3 regions of the Neobacillus sp. PVCKKU3 genome follow, and region 1 is predicted to be linked to each of the others. Evidence: riboswitches for the same ligand, from Rfam matches in the RefSeq annotation. Region 1 holds a riboswitch; each other region holds the start of a gene.
What was found. A riboswitch is a leader RNA that binds a small molecule or an ion and turns the genes downstream of it on or off. The one in region 1 is predicted to bind cyclic di-GMP.
Positions count from the first base shown of each region.

Region 2: it holds a riboswitch for cyclic di-GMP, as region 1 does, so the genes downstream of both, ACNQGS_RS03680 (PxKF domain-containing protein) here and ACNQGS_RS09505 (anti-repressor SinI family protein) in region 1, are expected to answer to the same signal.
Region 3: it holds a riboswitch for cyclic di-GMP, as region 1 does, so the genes downstream of both, flgB (flagellar basal body rod protein FlgB) here and ACNQGS_RS09505 (anti-repressor SinI family protein) in region 1, are expected to answer to the same signal.

Region 1 covers NZ_JBLVQN010000011.1:7,490-11,687, forward strand. The annotation lists gene ACNQGS_RS09485 (YtxH domain-containing protein) at 1-230, opposite strand, end outside; gene ACNQGS_RS09490 (DUF1128 domain-containing protein) at 409-633, shown strand; gene map (type I methionyl aminopeptidase) at 668-1,417, opposite strand; gene ACNQGS_RS09500 (helix-turn-helix domain-containing protein) at 1,687-2,010, shown strand; gene ACNQGS_RS09505 (anti-repressor SinI family protein) at 2,043-2,219, opposite strand; cyclic di-GMP riboswitch class I at 2,252-2,344, opposite strand; gene ACNQGS_RS09510 (hypothetical protein) at 2,734-2,859, shown strand; gene ACNQGS_RS09515 (DnaJ family domain-containing protein) at 2,900-3,274, opposite strand; gene ACNQGS_RS09520 (hypothetical protein) at 3,398-3,607, shown strand; gene hutH (histidine ammonia-lyase) at 3,643-4,198, opposite strand, start outside.
Region 2 covers NZ_JBLVQN010000003.1:158,866-163,063, forward strand. The annotation lists gene ACNQGS_RS03675 (DUF4023 domain-containing protein) at 1-37, shown strand, start outside; gene ACNQGS_RS03680 (PxKF domain-containing protein) at 229-2,241, opposite strand; cyclic di-GMP riboswitch class II at 2,266-2,350, opposite strand; gene ACNQGS_RS03685 (ImmA/IrrE family metallo-endopeptidase) at 2,893-3,828, shown strand; gene ACNQGS_RS03690 (helix-turn-helix domain-containing protein) at 3,845-4,183, shown strand.
Region 3 covers NZ_JBLVQN010000015.1:94,800-98,997, forward strand. The annotation lists gene fliD (flagellar filament capping protein FliD) at 1-372, shown strand, start outside; gene fliT (flagellar protein FliT) at 376-729, shown strand; gene fliS (flagellar export chaperone FliS) at 747-1,124, shown strand; cyclic di-GMP riboswitch class I at 1,243-1,330, shown strand; gene flgB (flagellar basal body rod protein FlgB) at 1,433-1,822, shown strand; gene flgC (flagellar basal body rod protein FlgC) at 1,833-2,279, shown strand; gene fliE (flagellar hook-basal body complex protein FliE) at 2,293-2,592, shown strand; gene fliF (flagellar basal-body MS-ring/collar protein FliF) at 2,731-4,198, shown strand, end outside.

The DNA.
Region 1 (4,198 bases):
ATATAGGAAATATCTTCCCCCGCCTGCTCGACGGTATCCATAATTTTCTCTGCCGTGTCCTTTACCTTCCCGACCATTTCACCCGGATGTCGGACAACATAAGACACCTTTCCGGAAACTTTGCAGGCGTGCTCCTTCATGATTTGACGGGTTTGTTTGTCGAAGAGACTAATCGCTCCGCCAGCAATGGCTCCAATCAGCATTCCCTGCCAAAATTTATTTTTTGTCATCTTAACCTCTCCTTGCTTAATCATAAAAATGAATGAAAATTATTCCAATGAATTTTCCTATCATTTATTTTGCTTTATCTAGAAAGGGTATGCAAGTCTGGCCCTAATTTTTCTGTGTTGACATCATTCAGTGAACATGAAAAGATGGACATATGAATTTCCGAAAGGGTGACCGAAAATGGATTTATCGTTGAAGTCGGTAGAAAATGTTGAATATATGATTGAGCAAATTAAAGAGAAGTTAAAGGTTTTGAATCTAGGCGCAATTAAACCTTCCCATTTTGATGAGGAAATGTATGAAGAGTTGAAAGAGATTTATGAAATGGTAATGAAAAAGAATTCCTTCAGCCCTAATGAAATGCAGGCTCTAGTTGAAGAATTGGGAAACTTGCGTAAAAAATAAAAACAGACCTCGTATGAGATCTGTTTTTTATTTTTTAATCTTGATCAGTTAAAATGATCACGCCATCTCTGGTGACGGCGATTGTGTGCTCATATTGGGCGGAATAGGTGCTATCAACGGTCCTTGCTGTCCATCCGTTTGAATCCATTTTGGTGAATAATAATCCGATATTAACCATTGGCTCAATCGTAAAGACCATTCCTTCTTTAATTCTTGGGCCTTTACCTGGCAAACCGTAATGCGGTACATCCGGCTTTTCATGAATCACTGCTCCAATCCCATGTCCGATAAAGTCGCGGACAACCGAGAGTCCTTCACTTTCCACATAAGTCTGAATGGCATGACCGATATCGCCAATCCGGTTGCCTGGAACCGCTTGTTCAATTCCCTTGTACAAGGCTTCCTTTGTGACTTTTAATAAATGCTTAGTCTCTTCGGAAACCTCGCCAACTGCGTATGACCATGCTGAATCAGCCAAGGCTCCGTTGTAATTAACAACCATATCGATTGTGACAATATCCCCTTCCTGCAGTGGTTCTTTTCTTGGGAAGCCATGGCAGATTTCATCGTTAATACTTGCGCATGTTGCGTATTCGTAGCCCTTATAACCTTTTTGTTCCGGAGTGGCATTATGCTTTTTTAAAAATCCCTCTACAAACTGATCAATTTCCCAAGTGGTAATCCCTGGCTTAATCATTTTGGCAATTTCTTTGTGACAGGCAGCGAGGATTTCCCCTGCCTTTTTCATTGCTTCGATTTCTCGTTGTGACTTTAAGACAATCATGTAATGTTCCCCTGCCTTTTTGAATAAATTTTTTGTCTGGAGACTTATTTGTGGGAATCCTGGTATATAAAAACGATTACTTTATGACATTTTTGGCAACACTTTAATATTAACGCTAACGGACTTATTTTTCAAAACTACTTTCTCAATATAAAAATTAATTATGCAAATTTCGATAATTTGCCATATTCCTTTGTTCTTAATATGGTACTCTCAAATTCTTTTTGATAGAATGATGTTATAAATTATTTTTAGGTGTGTGAGAATCCATGATAGGTGACCGCGTAAAGAAATTCCGCCAAGAGAAGAAGATGTCACTTTCTGAATTAGCAGAGCAGGCAGGAGTTGCAAAATCCTATTTAAGCTCGCTTGAGAGAAACCTTCAAAAAAATCCGTCCATACAGTTTCTTGAAAAGATTGCCGGAGTATTAAACATTCCAGTTGAGCATTTAATACATGAGCAGATTGACAAGACGGAATTGGACAACGATTGGATGAATTTGGTAAAAGAAGCCATGACCTCCGGTGTTTCAAAAGATCAATTCCGCGAGTTCTTGGAATTTAATAAATGGCGGAACAATCAAAATAACTAATATGAGCAAAAATAAAGCACCCTACAGAATGATTAATTCTTGTAGGATGCTTTTTGCTTTTGATATGTATGAAACTGTTCAGATTTGTTGTTACCGCTAAGGAAATTTCGTATTTCTTCTACCGACAATCCAATTTTCTTAGCTTCCATAATTAGTGTCAGCCATTCTCTGTCAATCTTTTCCATTTGCTGCTCTATTTCCATTTTCATTTTAACATCCTCCTAAAATACATAACCGTATTTCAGGTAGCCCGGCCATCATAGCTTCTCTCTATTTCCACCGTAGATCCTCGGCTTTGCGTCCCTGACTTTCACCAGGTTTGCCTTTTCTGAAATTTCCTATTTTTTATTAGTCCTTAAATTATAGGTCTAAATTCACATTATTATTTAGTAAGTTCATTATATCTAGTCCTTTTTTAACATAGTGTTAGTTTTTGTCAGCGTTTTTCATATTCTGAACTTCCTTGTTAGACAAATTTAGTCAAGTTTCCACAACTTTTCCTTCAATTTCCATTCCTTAAAAACGGAATATAAAAATAACAGAGCATTTGAAGTCGAATATTCTCCTAATTTGTGGGAAGAAAATTTTTCCTTCTTTATTTTTTCCCTGATTTTATGACGAAAACATTTGTCTAATTTGTGACGATTAGCATATAATATTAACAATGTAATAATACACAGAATATTGTTAATATTCAAAATAAAAAAATAGAGGTGATAGGCATTGACCATTGTTCATGTGTTAAACTTTTCAATCCCCATTGCTTTTATGGTATTTGCAGGTTATTTCTTAGACCGCATGTGCAAGCCTGCTAAATTAGAAGAAAAAGCTGGTGAAGAGGAATTGTAAAAATTCTCTCCTCGCCAGCTTTTTTTTTGCTAATCAGAATTTATTTAAACCGTTTTTCTACCTTTTGTTCGTAATTTTTGAAAATGGACGAATTTGTTTTCGCCCCGCGTTTTGACATCAATTGATTAAAGCGAAGTAGCTTTTCATTTAACCTTTTTTGCAAATCTTCTTTCTCACCGCTGTCGTCACATTTTTTGATGAGATCCTCGATGGTCATCATCTCTTTGCGTAAATGGTTTTCCTCTTCTGAAAAGCCTGCATTTTTCATGATTTTGTAAGCCATGCGCAGTTCTTCTGGAATACCTGATAAATCTTCAAGCTTCAGGGGTTTTCCATATCCAGGAAGATTATCAAATTCCCCATCATTGTATGCTTTTTTAATCCGATCTTCTGAGACAATATGAAACATATCCATGTTATTGCCCTCCTTTTTAGCATACTCACTATATTTATTATAACAAAGGTCCATTTTGGTTGAAAAATAAATCGGTAATGATTTCAGCTTTATTGGGGCATGCTACAAGCGATAACGAAAGGAGTGTTAGACTTGGCACGTGGAGAACATTTTAATCATAAAAACAAAAACCATCCGGGTGAATTCCCCAAGAACACCATGACCGAGAGTCATGCTGAGCAGGCAATTGGGGATGAAGAATTTATTGTCACCCAGGAGGCCTTTAAAAATAGAATTGAGGAAGAGGACACGCGGCAGGATACCGCCCGCCTGCTTCCTGAGCAGACAGAGTAAAAGGCGTGAAGAGTTTTCACGCCTTTTTACTCTGTTTATTTTTCGAAGCTTAATTTCTTCATAAACTGAGAAAACTCCACAGTTTTCAGCCATTCTGCCAGTCTTTCGATATCCTTCGAGAAGATGCGGTCCTGCTTAATGGATGCCACCTGCTCCCGGCCTTTTTCATAGAAGTTCTTCGTATGGGTCGCCATTTTCTCTATACCGCGATATTCGACGGCCTGCATGGCGCAAATCATCTCAATCGCAAGGACCCTGCGAGTGTTTTGGATGATTTGATGGGCATGCCTTGATGCTATCGTCCCCATGCTGACATGATCCTCTTGGTTTGCCGATGATGGAATGGAATCCACACTTGCTGGATGTGCCAAAGTTTTATTTTCTGAAACAAGTGCAGCCGCTGCATACTGCATAATCATTGCCCCTGATTGCAGGCCTGGCTGCGGGCTTAAAAACGGCGGCAGATCGCTTAATTGTGGATTAACTAACCGTTCCACACGACGTTCCGAAATATTAGCAAGCTCTGCTACTGCGATTTTCATAAAGTCCATTGCAAATGCAATTGGCTGCCCGTGGAAGTTTCCCCCGGAG
Region 2 (4,198 bases), on a different contig from region 1:
TACGCCTAGTAAGAAATTGCCGAATAAGACACATTAAAGGCAGTAAGGAGGAACTTTAACTTAAAACCCTCCTTACTGCCCACTAAAATAATTATTTTCCCAATTTTCTAATTATAAATCATAAGTATCATATCATAGCGTTACCTATCGATAGGCGCTAGTATTTCTTACATTATCTATAGAGCATATTAATAGCCGAGGACTACTAATTTCCTCGGCCACCTTTATTTATTTTAAACTAAAATACACTTTTTTAACATCAGATCCATCATGGAGATTAATAGAGACATAGTAAGAACCATTTGATAAGCCCTTAGTACTTAAGTTGTAGATATACTGATTTGATGTTGGGTCATATCTAAACGCATCTCCTGTATTAGGTGTACTGTTGACACCTACCGATAATTCAGTACCTAAAGCTACATCGGTTATTTTTGTAAACGAAATGGTTGCATTTGCAGTTGAGACAAATGCTCCTTGAGAATCGGTCAATTGGAATTTAACAGGGATAGTGCTGCCTGCCTTGAACACGCTTGAACCATTGATAATTGGTTGAAGAACCCCACCAAAATTGTAGGCAACGTTATATATGATTGTCTTATTGAATATATTTCCAGCCCTGTCTGTTGCTGTTAACTCAACAGTGTGTAAACCAGCTGTTGCCGTATTTAGTGTACCGCTTCCTTCAGTTGCAAGACCAGATAATGCATCTGATGCAGACCATGTAGCAAGTTGGTTAAGCGTAAAAGTACCAATGTTTGATACAACTCCATCGTTTTCAAGAGTAAGGCCGCCAATAGTAATGACAGGTTTTGTTTTATCAATTTTTAAACCAAATACAGTTACTTGAGCACTAGTATTCCCTGCCTTATCTGTTGCAGTACCAGTAGCAGATTTGTTTAAACCTTCTTCACTAAGGGTAACAGGTTGTGTGAAACTTGCTACACCAGATAAGTTATCATTTGCAGCAAATGTAACAACTACGTCATCATTATACCAACCGTTTGAGTTAGCTTTCCTATCAGGGCTACCTGAAATTGTTGGAGCAGTTTTATCAATATTAATACCAGAAACCGTTGCTGATTCACTATTGCCAGCCTTATCAGTCGCAGTACCAGTGACAGATTGGCCTGCGCCTTCACCAAGAGTTTTATTGCCGGTTACACTTGCTAAACCAGATAATGCATCGTCTGCTGTAAAGCTTACTGTAACATCTCCATTATACCAACCAGATGAATTTGCTGCTCTGTCAGGGCTACCTGATATTGTAGGTTTTGTTTTATCAATATTGATACCAGAAACCGTTGCTGATTCACTATTGCCAGCCTTATCAGTCGCAGTACCAGTAACAGATTGGCCTGCACCTTCACCAAGAGTTTTATTGTCTGTTACACTTGCTAAACCAGATAATGCATCTTGAGCATCAAAACTAACTGTTACATCCTGATTATACCAACCATCAGAATTAGCCACTTTGTCAGTGCTTCCTGAAATCATAGGTTTTGTTTTATCAAAATTTATTGTAATTGGTGCAGAAGTACCTATATTTCCAGCTATATCACTAGCTGTACCAGTGATAGTATGAGTTCCGTCTTCAGAAACTATAACAGGTGCAGATACTGAGCCTGGTAAAAGACCAGATCCACCTTCTTCATCTACAGCGGAGAAATTAACTGTTACATTTTGGTTATACCAGCCATTAGTGTTTGCAGCTCTATCAGGAGTAGCAGTGACTACTGGAGCAGTTGTATCTAGTACTTGTTTCTTGGTTACAACAAATTTAATGGTGTCACCAAATTTATTTTCTAGGCTTGCTCCTTGTTGATTGTTATTAGTGATGACAACATTAGTACTATTAAAGGTAAATGAATATGTTCCTGGTTGTAAGGTAGGATCAACTTGAATAGTTGCAGGAACATTTTTAGAACTATCTTTGCCAGCTAGGTTTACTGTAACTAAATTGCTAGTAGTAATACTCCCATTTGCAGCAATTGTAAAGTTTGTAGGTAATTTAACGTCTGCATTAGTCATATTACCATCCGAACTTACAATAAGATTAAAAGATTGGGTTGCTCCTTGCTCAACAGATACATTAGTGGATGATGCAACTAATTCAGAGGTAGTAATCTCAAGTTCACCTGCCAAAGCAAAACCTGTTGGGACAAGACCTGAAATTGCCAACGCAGTAACTGCGCTTAGGGCTTTTTTGCTTAATACATTTATAAAGCTAATTTTCTCCATAACTTTTCTCTCCTCTTAAATAATGATTAAGAGGGCCGGTTACACTACTAACTCCATATAACCTAAGTGTCCAGATTGCCGGTTATATATCATCGCTTCCCAAAAAATTAAAAGTATCACCTGAAGTTATAATTTCCATAGCTCACCCTCTTCCCATTAACCCCCTATATCGATATCACCTTCATAGGGTTCGTTCAGTATATAGAACTAAATATCTATGAAAATATTATAATTTAAACTATAGTTTATAGGTATTTTTTCCCTTCGACATTACCCAACTGATTTTCGACAAAATCAGCAAAACTAAGTAAGTTTGATTAAAAGTAAATAACTTCAACAATAGTGGAATATATATTTTTATAAATAATTTGTGAGAAAACCGCACAAACGGTTTATTAATATGCTGGATACAGAAAAAAAGTGCACTAACCTTAGTTAGTGCGTTTAAAAGATAGGAGGAAAATAAAGTTAGAATTTTACACCCTTCTATATTAAGAATATATTAAACGATAGTGGAATTGAATGTTTTTCGAATGACAAGATCCGTCAAAATTTTATTCCTTTGTAGAAAAATAATTATTTAAATTGTAAATTTTCTCAAGTAACATAATAAAAAACGGAATAAAATTACGGCTTAATAGGAGAATCGTCATGAAACATTTCGGGCGGCATCATATCTATTTGTTCTTCATGATTCCTTCCATAGTTTTGACAGATTTATTTATTGTTTTCCCCGAAGAGCTGGAATGGAATATTGTTTTCTTTCTTTGCATTATGGTCCTGTTTGACCAAATTAATCTGAAGGTTTTTTCCGGTTTCGACTATTCCTTTTTTCATGTCATATTATCATTAATCATATTTGACCGTTTCTCCATTGTTTACGGTTTCATTTATTTGCTTGTTGATTGTTTCGTTGCTAGCTTCATTCAAAAAAGAGGCAGCATTCAATCCAGGATATCCTTGCTCACCATGTATATTATCACTATCATTATCTGCAACGAGATTTATAATGTTTATAGTGACAAGACTTATTTTGCTCGGTATCTAACTTTACTGCTTATGTTGACTCTAAGCATAGTTTTGAAATATGTCTATGTGTATTTAGAGACTGGGACAGCATCTAGTAAGCTATTTTTGGACCGGTTTGGACCTATGATGTTTGAAGTAGCTGTTATATTCCCTATACTATCTTTCTTCAATCAGCTTGAGGTTAATCTGGTACTTATTCTGTTTCTAACCTACTATACGATCATTGGATACCTGCATAAGCAGTTTATTTCGATTAATCAATCCCAGATCAATTTATTAACGAAGAAGATAATGAGAAAATATGACATCCCTATTGTTTTTATGGATTTGAAAGATATAAAGGGTGTTTATTATCCTAAGAAAAAAATAATTATCATCGACGAAAAAATGGATTACCCTGAGCAATTACAAACTATTTTTCACGAGCTGCTTCATTATCAAATACAAAGGTATTTTAAAATTCCAAGAAAATCAGAGGAACTTATTATCACATTATTTGAAGCCGCAGTTAGCTGGTACTATATCATAACGATTAAATACAGCTCGGAAATAGAGTAGGGGAAGGGGGTATATTATGGCCACTCCATTGGGGCATGAGTTAAGAAGATTAAGGTTAGAAAGAAATTTACGACTTGAAGAAGTTGCAAAGGGGACTGGAATCACCCTTCAATATTTAAGCATGCTTGAAAAAGGGGATCGTAAGTCTGTTTCGTTTGAGATCATGGCGGATATTTCAAGATTTTACGGAGTGCCGTTAGACTATTTTGCCGCTTTCCTAAAAGAGGCGGAATCCAAGCAGCTCTCGGACGTAGAAATCATGCTTTGGCAGGCAATTAATGAAAAGGTGCGGGAAGATATTTATTTTAAAAAAGGGAATTCGCTAAAAAGTATTTTTTCGAAATTGTTCCATTAGACCCAAAGGGGTGGT
Region 3 (4,198 bases), on a different contig from region 1:
AAATTAAAAGCTGCACTGGAAAATAATCTAGACCAAGTCGCTCAGCTTTTTTCAAAAAAATACGATATGGGGGCTTCCTCCAACAACACAGTTAACAATGCCGATGAGTTTCAAAACAGCGGTATCGCCTGGCGATTGTACGACCAGCTCAACGAAACGATGAAGGATATTACGAAAACGGCTGGGTATTCGAGTGACACTTATCTTTCCAAAGCGTTAAAGAGGCTGGATGAACAAATTGATTCCTGGGAGAAACGCCTGCAGACAAAGGAAAGCTATTACTGGAAGCAGTTCACGGCGATGGAGCAGGCCATCCAGAAATCGAATACGCAAAGCAGCTGGCTGATGCAGCAAATGGGTGGTGGAATGTAATCGATGGAGAAACAAAAAGAGCAGTTTTTAAAAGATTACTATCAGCTGACAAGCAATCTACTAGAAACGAATGAAGTAGAACTTATAGAACAGCTGCTCCAAGAACGAGACCAGTGCATTGAGAAAGTAAACGAGCTAGATCAACGTAACGGCGCCATCCTCATGAGCGAAGCCATCAAGGAAGAGCTCCGGCGCATTCACCCGTTAGAACGAAAGCTTCAGGAAAAATTAACTAGGGCCAAGCAAAAGATTCTTGCGGCGATTGGTTCTCTACAAAAAGAGAAAACAATCAAACAGCAGTACGGGGAACCAACTGCGGCAGCGGTAAGCGGAATTTTTTACGACAAGCGAAAATAAGGGAAAGGTGTGAGATGATGGCTCTGAATAATGCCTATCAATCCTACGAAAATAATCAAGTACTATATGCGAAAAAAGAAGAGCTGCCCCTTTTGTTATATACCGGGGCGATTAAATTTATCCTTCAGGCCAGAATGGCAATGGAGAAAAAAGACTGGCAAAGGGCTAATGACCGTATCCAGCGGGCTCAAAAAATTGTCACTGAATTAATGGTTACCCTGAATATGGATATCGAAATCTCAAAATCTTTCATAGTACTTTATGATTACATGAAGGAAAAGTTAATAGAGGCGAATATCAAAAAGGAAGAGCAACTGTTAGTTGAAGTGGAAAAAATGTTAACAGAACTGCAGGATACCTGGAAAGAAGCACTGAAAATAGTACGGCCTGCTTAACTAATTTAAGTTAAGTAGGCCTTTTTAATTAATTTTGTTGTCAGATTACTAAAACCATTGTATTATTATTTTTGTAGGAAAAATTCGACAATATAATTTCCAAAAATCGACAAATACAATCCGATAATAGCAAACCTGGGGAAACCCAGCGACGCAAAGCTATAGGGGCTAAGGATCCGAAGGGATTACGCCAGCCAGTTGCCGAAGAGTCATAGTTTACCCTATTAGACTATTCTTCGGAATGGTCTTTTTTATGTCCCAAAAACTAAAATTTGAGTATTCTGAATATTTGATAGGAGAGCTGATCCATGTCGATGCTTCAAAATATTAATCTCGTCCAACGTGCTTTAGATGCCTCTGTGTTAAGACATAATGCCATTTCCAATAATATCGCCAATGTGAACACCCCAAACTATAAACCCCAAAAGGTTATTTTTGAAGACATTTTAAAACAAGAACTTTCCGGTGCTGGCTTTGACGGGAAGAGAACCAATGCCAAGCATATCCCAATCGGCATAGCTGCTTCAAGCAAGCCTTTGGTGACCCAGGAACCTACTATCATGCAAAATAGCGGCAATGGGGTGGATATGGATAGTGAGATGACGGAGTTGACCAAAAACTCGATTTGGTACCAAACATTATCATACCAGATAAGCGAAGAATTCAATTTACTCAAAACAGCAATTAAGAGCAGGTAGGTGATTCATAATGTCGATGTTCCAACCCTTAAATATTAGTTCTTCAGCCCTAACTGCCCAGCGCTTAAAAATGGATACAATCTCCTCCAACATCGCCAATGCTACGACCACCCGGGGCCAATTGGTGGATGGGGTCTGGATGCCTTACCGGCGGAAGATGGTCGAGGTGCAAGCGAATGGGACGGGAGGGACCCCATTCAGCCAATTCTTGCAAAATGAAATGAATTCAAATGGGGTCAAGGTTACAAGAATCGTAGAAGACAAGACTCCGTTTCGGCCGGTTTATGACCCGACCCATCCCGATGCCAATAATGAAGGCTACGTGATGATGCCAAACGTGGACATTACAAAAGAAATGGTCGATCTGATGACAGCCTCCCGTACCTATGAAGCGAACATCACAGCCTTTAATGTTGGAAAAAATATGTCGCTGAAAGCCTTAGATATTGGCAGATAAGGAGTGTTAAAGAATGAGAATTGATCAGCTGTTTCCGGCGCAAGCATCGATCGTGGGAAAAACTCAAAATGCACAGCCCGCTTCCGTGTCAGGCACCTCTTTTTCGAACTCGTTAAGCGAGGCCTTACAGAAAGCAAATGAAACAATTGTCCAATCGGAAAACATGTCCGAAAAAATAGCCACAGGTGAAATAAAAAATATCCATGACGTCACCATAGCTGCACAAAAAGCACAAATCGCCCTGCAGCTGACAACCCAAGTAAGGGACAAAGTAGTCGAAGCCTACCAAGAAATCATGAGAATGCAAGTTTGAGGCATGGGGACGGTTCTTGTGCATCATTTTTCACTGAGGCATAGGGACGGTTCTTGTGCATCACCTTATCAGGAAGTCATGTAAAGAATGCAGGTTTTAAAGGTGCAGCCGATTTTTGGCTAGCATAGCGGAGGGCTTATGAATCAGAAATTTAATGATTTCAAGGAAAAACTCTCGCAGTTTTGGAAAAACGCGAGCAAGAAAAATAAAACATTGTATATTGGTACGTTTATTTTAGTAGTGGCCCTTCTCAGCGTTGGTATTTTTTATTTTTCCAAGCCCAGCCTCGTGCCTTTGTATGCCAATAGCTTGAGTCAAAAGGAAATTGGCGAGATTAAGGCCGTCTTGGAAAAGCAGGGGGTTACGGACATAGAAGTGTCCAATAATGGCACACAAATCCTCGTTCCGAAAGAGCAGGCAGCAGACCTGATCGTCAACCTGGCGGCAGAAGGGTATCCAAAGAACGGTCCGATTAGTTTTTCGGAGCAGACAAAGGATTTGAAATTTGGCGTAACCGACCGCGAGCTTGATGCCATCGAGAGGGAAGTCATTCAAGGGCAGCTGGCCAATTTAATGACGAAAATCAACGGCGTCAAAAATGCGGAGGTCATGATTACTCTTCCGAAGGACAGCGTGTTTATTCGGCCGGAGGAGGAAGGGAAAGCGAGCGCATCGATTATTGTTGATCTCGAGCCTGGTTACGAATTGGAAAAACAACAGATTAAAGCTCTTTACCATCTAGCATCGAAGAGTATTCCTAATCTGCCAGAAGAAAACATCGTCATCACTGATGAAAATGGCCAGCTTCTGTCTTTGCCGCAGTCGGGCGATAATGCCTTTGCCGGGGTAGACAGCTATGAAAGCCAACGAGAGATCAAGCAAAAGGTAGAGGCGGACATTCAGCGCAGCATCCAGCAGATGCTCGGCACGATGCTCGGACAGGATAAGGTGCTGGTCCAGACCTTTGTGAAGCTGAATTTCGACCAGGTGAGGACGCAGCAGAATTTAGTCGAACCGCTTCCGGATTCCGATAAAGGAATGGCTGTTAGTGTTGAAGAGGTCACGAAATCCTACAGCGGATCGGGAGCCGTTCCAAGCGGAGTGGACGGCACCGGTGAAGGCGATGTGCCTGCCTATGCGGCTGAAGGCAGCGGCGGAAAAAATGACTACCAGGAAAAAGTTAATCGCGTCAACTATGAATTCAACCGGATTACAAAGGAAATGGTAGAAAGCCCGTATACGATTGACGATTTGACCATTAACGTCGGAGTGGAACCGCCGAATCCGAAAAATGCGTCATCCTTAACAGCGGATACGCAGGATAATATCCGAAATATTATTGCCAACGTAGTACGGACAGCGATTAAGGACAATAAGGGGCTAACGGATGCCGATATCAACAACCGCATCACCGTATTCCCAAGAGAATTTGCCGGTAAAAAGGTTTTGACGCCTGCCAAGACGGATTTAAGTCAAAAGGAAACTTATATGAATTATATCTGGATTGGAGCAGCAGCATTAGGTCTCCTTTTAGTCGGTGGTTTGATTCTCGCCGCCCTGCTTAGAAGGAGAAAGAAAGAGGACATGGAGTCAGCCTCAGAATTTT